Acidicapsa acidisoli: one gene and its partner. The protein of the gene in region 1 interacts with the protein of each later gene in a pairwise test. Links are inferred from orthologs where the notes say so. Each region holds a gene or a part of one and is shown on either strand. Other genes may lie near its edges.

The links. The genes of interacting proteins can lie anywhere in the genome.
Region 2: the proteins of acpP (region 1) and OHL23_RS19610 interact in binary tests that used the Escherichia coli proteins (3 or more experiments, as listed by UniProt). The link is inferred for Acidicapsa acidisoli from one-to-one orthologs.

Annotation. Positions count from the first base shown.
Region 1 is NZ_JAGSYI010000001.1:300,088-305,452, reverse strand. The notes cover bases 1,541-4,468. They hold acpP (acyl carrier protein), read right to left. Parts: upstream 3,162-4,468; coding sequence 2,919-3,161; downstream 1,541-2,918. Other genes in these bases: rmuC (DNA recombination protein RmuC), read left to right, coding at 3,462-4,468; fabF (beta-ketoacyl-ACP synthase II), read right to left, coding at 1,665-2,915; OHL23_RS01175 (YIP1 family protein), read left to right, coding at 1,541-1,591. Also shown: OHL23_RS01185 (DUF5715 family protein), read left to right, coding at 1-54; OHL23_RS01180 (DinB family protein), read left to right, coding at 131-691; more of OHL23_RS01175, read left to right, coding at 830-1,540; more of rmuC, read left to right, coding at 4,469-4,952; OHL23_RS01155 (HIT family protein), read right to left, coding at 5,008-5,365. UniProt on the Escherichia coli protein: Carrier of the growing fatty acid chain in fatty acid biosynthesis.
Region 2 is NZ_JAGSYI010000003.1:429,426-433,329, forward strand. The notes cover bases 1,135-3,904. They hold OHL23_RS19610 (acyl-CoA thioesterase), read right to left. Parts: upstream 2,866-3,904; coding sequence 2,404-2,865; downstream 1,135-2,403. Other genes in these bases: OHL23_RS19600 (arginine--tRNA ligase), read left to right, coding at 1,135-1,911; OHL23_RS19605 (nuclear transport factor 2 family protein), read left to right, coding at 1,961-2,368; rseP (RIP metalloprotease RseP), read right to left, coding at 2,902-3,904. In the rest of the region: more of OHL23_RS19600, read left to right, coding at 1-1,134.

The sequences.
Region 1 (5,365 bases):
GCAAAGGCCGCGCCCCTGGCTTCAGCCTCGATACTCGCCGGGCACGGCAGGTAAACCGGTTCCAATATCTGCGGCGGACGGTATTCGCAATAGACGGTGCTCTGGTACGATGACGACGGAGGACGCGCCCTTGTCACGCTTTGCAGCCCTTACAGCCTTTGCAATCTTGAGCACCGCCCTGGCCGCTCATGGCCAGACCGCGGCTCCGGCAGATCACCCCGCTGTGCCGAAGCAAACGTTCACTCCCGCAGCCGATGTGCTGCGCAGCTATAACGGTCTGAAAGCCAACATCCTTAAAGCTGCCGATAAGATGCCGACGGAAAGCTATTCTTTCCGTCCTACGCCGGAGGTCAGGACCTTTGCGCGCGTGGTGAACCATATCAGCGAGGCGCAGTTGCGCAGCTGCGGCACACTCAACGAGACGGCACCGGAAGCGCTGTATAAGGTGCCCCCTGAGACAGCCGACAAGGCGGCGATCGTTGCCGCGCTGCAGGCTTCCTTTGCGGAGTGCGACAAGGCGTATGCCGCCCTTACAGAGACCAACATGCTGCAGATGCTCACGCTTGGGCCGGTCACGCGGGCACGCATCGGCTTTGCCTGGGGAAATGTTTCGCACGACAACGAGCAGTACGCTACCCTGGCTCTCTATATGCGGTTGAAGGGTCTTGTGCCGCCGAGCAGCGAAAAGTAGCTCCCGGCCAGGCCACAAGTGTGAGGGCTGTCTTCGTGATTTCTCCTCATCCTTTCTCAAAGGGACTGTACAATTGCGGGCAAAGACCGGAGAGTCTGCCGTACGCCGTTGAAACGGTCTTTTGAGAGGCGAAATTCCATGAGCAACGTACAAATTCCTGCGGTGGCTGCTGGCCAGGAAGCTCCGCAACTGAGCCAGGTGCAGCGCGTAATTTATACCTTCACTTCACCTTCCAAAACCTTCACCGATATCAAGCGAAGCACAAGCTGGTGGCTGCCATTTGTACTCACGATTGTCTTCGGCTACGGCCTGTTCGGCGCGATCCAGGCCAGAGTCGGATGGGAACAGGTCGCTGAGAACAGCATTAAGCAGAGCCCGAAGCAAGCCGAGGAAATGGACAAGCTGCCCCCGGATCAACGCGCGAGCAGGATGAAGATCACGGTAATCGCCACGCAGATCAGCTTCGCCGCGCTGCCGATCTTCGCATTGATCGGCACGGCGGTGATCGCGGGCGTGTTGCTTGCCACGGTCAACTTCGGTTTTGGCGGCAAGGCGACCTTCTGGCAGGCGTTTTCGGTCACCTGGTTCGCAGGTCTGCCGGGTTTGTTCAAGGTAATCCTCGGGACGATTGCGCTGTTCGCTGGTCTGGACCCGGAGAGTTTTAATGTCAAAAACTTTGCGGGGACAAATATCGGCTATTACCTGCCACCGGATACCAACAAGGCTCTGATGGCGCTGGCGACTTCGATCGATATCACGATGATCTGGACGCTTGTCCTGGCGGCCATCGGCATCTCCATCGTTGCGGGAATCAAGCGCAGCAGCGGCTATATCGCTGTCTTCGCATGGTGGATTGTCACAGTAATTTTTAGCGTGGGAATCGCAGTGGCCTTCTCTTAGGCAGGGAGCCACACATAAATAAAAGAGGCGCGGACTGTTGCAGTCCGCGCCTCTTTTATTTGCTATTTGAAAATTAATCTTCCGTCCATCGGCGCATGATCAGCGAGGCGTTGATGCCTCCGAAGCCGAAAGAGTTCGATAGGGCCACGTCAATTTTAGCGTCGACTGCCTTGTTGGCGACGTAATCCAGGATGCAATCCTCGCCGGGAGTGTCCAGATTGATGGTAGGTGGAATCTTCTGGTCGATCAGCGCAAGCGCCGTGATACCGGCTTCCAATCCGCCGGCCGCGCCCAGAAGATGGCCGGTCATCGATTTGGTGCTGCTTACTTTGAGCACCTTATTCGTCGCCTTTTCTCCAAAGACCAGCTCGATCGCGCGTGATTCATTGCCGTCGCCCGCAGGCGTCGAAGTGGCATGGGCGTTGACGTAATCCACATCTTCGATAGCAATTCCAGCGTCGCGCAGAGCTGCGCGCATACTGCGCTGAGCGCCTGCTCCCTCGGGTGCAATGCCGGTCATGTGATACGCATCCGAACTCATGCCGTAGCCGATAATTTCGCCCAGAATCTTCGCGCCGCGAGCCTTGGCGAATTCCAGTTCCTCGAGAATCAGGATGCCCGCGCCCTCGCCGAGCACGAAGCCATCGCGATCCTTGTCAAAGGGACGGCTGGCTAACTGAGGCTCGTCGTTGCGTGTGGAAAGCGCGCGCATGGCTGCAAATCCGCCAATGGAAAGTTGTGTTACTGCAGCTTCGGAGCCGCCAGCGATCATCGCGTCCGCCTCGCCGTGCTGGATCATCTTGAACGAATCGCCGATGGAGTTGGCCGAGGTCGCGCAGGCTGTTGCCGTCGCCGAGATTGGCCCTTTTGCCCCGTAGCGGATGCTCACCTGTCCCGCAGCCATGTTGATGATCGTCGCCGGAATGAAGAAGGGCGAAATTTTGCGCGGTCCACCGGCAATGAGATTGCTGTATTCGCGCTCGATGATCTCGAATCCGCCGATGCCCGAGCCGATAAAGACCCCGACGCGCTCTTCATTCTCCGGCGTGATAACCAGACCCGATTGCTCCATTGCTTCCTGGGTCGCGGCGATGGCGAGATGGATGAAGCGGGCCATCTTGCGCGACTCTTTCTTGTCAATGAATTGGAGCGGATCGAAGTTCTTCACTTCGGCGGCGAATGTGGTGGAGAAACCTGTGGTGTCAAAGGCCGTGATCGGCCCAACACCACTGGCTCCAGCCAGCAACTGGCCCCAGACCTCCTGGGTGGTGTTGCCAACCCCACAGATCAGTCCGAGGCCCGTAATGACGACGCGGCGTCTCACTGTTTACTTGCCTGCCTTCGCGTTCTTTTCGATGTAATCGATGGCGTCCTTGACGGTCTTGATCTTCTCGGCGTCTTCGTCGGGAATTTCGAGGTCAAAGGCCTCTTCAAACTGCATTACCAGCTCGACAACGTCGAGCGAATCAGCGCCGAGGTCTTCCTGGAAGCTGGCGTTGGGGGTCACCTCGGCCTCGTCGACCTGAAGCTGCTCGACGATAATCTGCTTTACCTTCTCTTCCACTGCCATGTGTCAAATCTCCTCAAAATTATTGTCAAAACACGGAAAACACGCGCAAAACCGTCTCCGGAAGTTTCTACAGGTTCGACTCGCAGCCTACCATACTTGACGACATGCCCGAGCATCTCTCCAGCAGAAACGAAAGCCACACGGCCCCGAATCTCTAAGTCTATCGGGGCACACGAATCCATGTAAAGGAGTGGGGGAGCAGGAATAGGGATTAGGGAACAGGGAATAGAACGCAGTCAAGATTCTGAAGGAATTGCACAGGCAAAAGGCGTACATTAGGCGAAGAGGCTTGGAATATCGATGCAGTCCTTAATTGCCGCAATTGTCGCTGCTTTTGCCGGAATACTGGTAGGTTACTGGCTCCGATCCACATCTGCCGCGGCCGAAAAGAAACAATTGCAAGACCGCAATGCGGAACTTACCAAAGAAGTGGGGTCGGTGCGTCTCGAACTGGTGTCGGCGCAGGCCGATGTTGCCGCGCGAGCGGGCTTCCAGTCTCTGGCGGCAGAGCGTGAGAAGAGCATCGGGCTGATCGCCGCCGAGAAGGAGGAGCTGCAAAAGGCTCTCGCGGTGCGGGCAAAGATTGAGCAGGAGCAAGGTTCGACAATCAGCCGTCTGGAGGCGGAGCTTAGAGGCGAACGCTCCAGTTTTCAGGAGAAGCTGAAGCTGCTCACCGAAGCACGGACCGAGCTGACGCACCAGTTTGAAGCTCTGGCGGGAAAGATTCTCGATGAAAAATCGACGAAATTTACAGAGCAGAACAAGGCTAATCTCGACCAGCTCTTGAATCCGCTGCGCGTTCAGATCAATGATTTTCGCGGCAAGGTCGAGGACGCACAGAAGGAGTCCCTAGCCGGTCGTGTCGAATTGCGCGGCAAACTCGAATCGCTGGAGAAGCTGAACCAGCAGCTCAGCGCCGAGGCTCATAATCTGACCACCGCGTTGCGCGGATCGTCGAAGACGCAAGGCGACTGGGGAGAGTTCATCCTGCGCGATCTGCTCGAAAAAGCCGGATTGCGCGAAGGCGAACAATACCGGTTCCAGGAGAGCTTCGGAGCGGTTGTGGATGAAGATGGTGCACGTGGCAAGGCCTCACGAACGGACGTCATCATCAACCTTCCCGGCGGACGCCATCTGGTGGTCGATTCCAAGGTTTCGCTCAACGCCTACACGGACTACGCCAACGCTGTGACGGAAGACGCGCGCAAGATTGCCCTGAAGCAGCATCTGGTCAGCGTCCGGGCGCATCTGGACGGGCTTGCCAAGCGCAGTTATCACAAGCTTTCCGGTCTTGACTCTCCTGATTTTGTTGTGATGTTCATCCCTGTCGAGCCGGCGTTTCTCCTCGCCATGCAGGAGGCTGGCGACTTATGGCGCGAAGCTTACGAGCGCAACGTCCTGCTGGTTGGCCCGACGACGCTCCTCTTCGTCATTCGCATCGTCGATAACCTCTGGCAACAGGAGCAGCAGGCTCGCAGCGTTGCGGACATTGTCGAGCGCGGCACGAAGCTGTACGAGAAGTTCGTCAATTTTGTGGCCGATCTCACCAAAGTAGGCGATAGCCTGCGCAGCGCAGACCAAAGCTATCAGAACGCGATGAACAAGCTCAGCACAGGCTCCGGTAACCTCGTCCGGCAAACCGAGATGCTGAAAAAGGCAGGCATCCGCACCAGCAAGCAACTACCATCGAAGCTTCTCGATGCCGCTGGATTGGATGCCGAAGAACAGGCCGCGCTTTCGCTGGCAGCGAGCGGCGAGGAAGATAAGAGTTTGCCTCTGAATCGGAGCTAAATTCGCAGCTCAAGAATCCGCTAATCTGCCAACTGGCCAACGCGCGAAGCGCGAGCTAACTCGCTAATTCAGCAAATGCCGTCCTCATGCGTTTCCATGTGATGTCCAGATCCTCGGGCATCACGCGGGTCTCGGCGACGGTGGTCATGAAATTGGTGTCGCCGATCCATCGCGGCAGCGCATGAAGATGCAGATGGCCCGCGACTCCTGCGCCCGCAGCCTGCCCTAGATTTAGCCCGAAGTTGATCCCGTGCGGTGAATAAAGAGTGGCCAGAACGCGCTCTGTCTTCTGCGCCAGGTCCATCAATTCATGTGCGGTCGCCACGGGCAACGCGGCAAGACTGGCCTCATGCCTATGAGGAATCACCATGACGTGGCCCGAGGTGTAGGGAAAGGCATTCAGGCAGATGAAG
Region 2 (3,904 bases), on another replicon or contig:
TTCGCTTTGCCGGTAGCTTTTGAGCTGGCTCGTAAGCTGCGCAAGGCCCCAAAGATCATCGCCGCCGAGCTGGCGACGCTATTGAATAACAGTCTCGAAACGGTCGCTCTCTTGCTGCCTTCGGAGTCCGAGGGAACCGCGCAGGGGCTTGCCATTTCGCGCTTTGAAGCGGCTGGGGCGGGTTATCTCAACGTCTATCTCAATCGCGGCTGCCTCGTTTCGGCTCTCGCTCAATTCGATATTCGTCCTGCGCCCAACTCAGGGTTGCATGTGCTGGTCGAGCACACCAGCATCAATCCCAACAAGGCTGCGCATGTTGGCCATTTGCGCAATGCGATCCTTGGCGATACGTTCGTCCGCATCCTGCGCGCGAACGGGCAGAAGGTCGATGTGCAGAATTACATCGACAACACGGGCGTTCAGGTTGCCGATGTGGTGGTTGGCTTTCTGCATTTGGAAGGCAAGTCGCTGGCCGAGATTCGCTCTCTGATCGCGGGATTCGAGACAAACGGAGAGAAGTTCGATTATCTCTGCTGGGATGTCTACGCGCGCGTTTCGCAGTGGTATGACTCCGGCTCGGAAGAAGAGAACAAGCAGCGCAAGAGCTTGCGTTATGCAACCTTGCATGAAATCGAGGCGGGTGGAAACGAAACTGCTCTCGTTGCCGAACTAATTTCGATGGCGATTATTCGCCGCCATCTGGAAACCATGCTGCGCCTCGGCATCACGTATGACTTTCTGCCGCAGGAGAGCGAGATTCTGCATCTCAAATTCTGGGATCTGGCCTTCGAGCAGTTAAAGCAGACGGGGGTTCTCTACTTCGAGACGGAAGGCAAGAACAAGGGCTGCTGGGTGATGACGAGGCCGGACGCGAAGGCTGTCGAAGAAGGCGAGACCGACGAAGACGCCAAAGTCATCGTTCGATCGAACGGAACGGTGACCTACGTCGGCAAGGACATCGCATATCACCTGTGGAAGTTTGGCCTGCTGGGACGGGACTTTGGCTATCGTCCGTTCTTTGAGTATCCGGATCACACCTGCTGGATATCGACGGAGCACGGCGAAGAAACTCATCCGCACTTCGGCGGCGCGCAGGCCATCTATAACGTCATCGACTCGCGTCAATCCGACCCGCAGGCGAACGTGATTCAGGCGTTGCGCGGCATGGGCCACACGGCTGAAGCGGATCGCTATACCCATTTCAGCTATGAGATGGTCGCACTGACGCCGCGATGCGCTCTCGAACTGGGCTATACGGTCGCGGAAGAAGACCTGGGCCGGCCATACATCGAAGTCAGCGGGCGCAAGGGCTTTGGCGTGAAGGCGGACGACCTGATCGACAAGCTGATCGCGGCCACACGCAAGGAGACGGGCGCACGGCAACCGGATCGCTCAGAAGAGGAACGGCAGCTCGTTGCCGAGCAGATTGCCATCGGCGCGCTGCGCTATTTCATGCTCAAGTTCACGCGCGGCACGGTGATCGCCTTCGATTTCAAGGACGCGCTTAGCTTCGAGGGAGAAACCGGCCCTTATGTACAGTACGCGATCGTGCGCATCCGCAATATCTTTCGCAAGGCCGAAACGAGTCCGGAAAAAGTGCTGGCCCAATTCGCAACGCTCGATGCAGCTTCGCTGCTCAAAGATGCAGACGATATCTGGGGTATCTGGCTGCGCGCGAGCAAGCGTTCACTGACGCTGGACCAGTGCATTGCGACTTCAGAACCGGCGTATGTGGCGCGACATGTTTTTCAATTGGCACAGGAATTCAACAACTTCTACCATCGGCACCACATTCTCACCGAAGAAGATCCGGCGCGAAAGACGCTTCTGCTCGCTACGGCCGCTATCACGCTACGCGAGTTGGTGACCGTGCTGAGTTGGATGGGGATCGAATCGCCAGAGGTGATGTAGGAATCGGAGGGACGCCAACATCTCTCGCCTGTTATAACTTTTGGACGTTATGACAAGCGCGGAACAGACGAATTTACAGGTCATCCGACACTACCTGTCCGCACTGCAGGATGGTTCTGTTGGCGAGAAAATGAAGCGCTTCTTTACAGAAAGCGTCCGGCAGATTGAATTGCCAAACAAGTTGAATCCGAACGGCCAGGAGAGCGACCTGGCAAGCATGCTCAGACGCAGCGAGCAAGGAAAAAAGGTCCTGTCCAACCAAAGTTACGAGATAGTATCGGAGGTCGCCCAGGGAACTCGCGTCGCGGTTGAGGCTCGATGGGTTGGAGTTCTCGCTGTGCCCTTCAGAACGATTCCGGTTGGAACGGAAATAAAAGCGCATCTTGCGATGTTCTTCGAGATGGAAGATGGAAGGATCGCTCTTCAGCGCAACTACGATTGCTTTGAACCCTGGTAGTCGTCTCTCGAAAGCTAAGTTAACGATCCTAAATCTTAGTCCTGACCATCCATTTCGCCCTGCTCGTCGCGAGCGAAAATGCGGATTGCGGAGCGAATCGGCGCGGCGTAGCGCTCCGGCATAAGGCATTTCTGCATGCTGGCGTCGCAGACAAGATGCGCCGTCTCACCCTCGGCCAGCAGCAGTTGACCCTCTCGCGCGTTTGAGGCGCGGATAATGCGATAGGCAAACTTGAGCAGCGAGCCGCGCAACAGGATCGGCCCGGCTTCAATCAGGATCAGATCGTCATAGCGCGCCGGAGCCTTGTAGCGGCAGGTGGCTTCGACGACTGGAAGAATGCAGCCGTCCTCCATCTCCATCTGCTTGTAGTCAAAGCCCAGCGAGCGCATGAACTCCACGCGCCCAACCTCAAACCACACCAGGTAATTGGCGTAATAGACCACGCCCATCTGGTCGGTTTCCGCATAACGCACTCGTAGTTCGGTAACGACGGACATGGGGCAACTTTCTTTCGATCTCAGACGATTCATGTTCTACGGCTTGGATTGAGCGAATATCGATAACTTGGAGATGTCGTTGAAGACGATATAGCCGAAAAACACGATGATCAGAACGAATGCCACCTGATAGATACGTTCTTTGAAGACCATGTTCACGTCGCGCCGCAGGATGCTCTCAATGATCAGGAAGAGAATCATGCCGCCGTCCAGAATCGGGAATGGAAGCAGATTGAGGATGCCCAGATTCAGGCTAAGCGCGGCCATGATGCGGAATTTGGCTTCCCAGCCGGGGGTCTCGGCGGCCATACCGGTCTGCTGCGCGATTCCAATGGGCGAGGAGAGCGTGTTGACCGACATCCGGTGCGTCAGCAGCCGCTTGAGGACTTCGAGAATCAGCAGCGAGTTTTCGCGGCTGAATTTGACCGAAGCCTTCACCGCCTTTGGAAAAGGCATCTGCTCGATGCGCGACGGCGGCGGCGCTCCCATGAACCCGATGTGCCAGGCAGAGCCGTCCGGTCCCTGATCCAGCCTTGGCTGAATCACGACCGAGGATGTATTTCCGGCGTGCTCCAGTTGCACGGTGACCGATGCGCCTTTGCGATCCTGTAGATAAGCGACGATTGTCGGGGTACCGTGAAATTGGTGTCCGTCAATGGAGAGAATCTGGTCGCCGCTCTGCATTCCCGCCTTCAACGCAGGGGAAGCGTCGCTGACCGAGCTGACCTTGACCGGCCCCGGTTGGATTACTGGAAGCAGACCGATCTTGTCCAGCGTGAAGTCAGCCGCCGCCTTCGACGCAGGCGTTCCATCGGAAAGCGGCAAGGTCGCGGTGATGCGCTGTCCGTTGCGTTCGACGACGACCGGAACGCTATGACTGATGTTCTCGCTTTGCAGGTTCAGCGCGGTGTGCTCGTAGACCTCTTCCCAGGAGGGCTTCTTCTGGCCGTCAAAACTGACGATCGTGTCTCCGGCCATCAACCCAGCGTTGGCTGCCGTCGATCCCGGAATCACCCAATCCAGTTGGATTGGCTGGTCC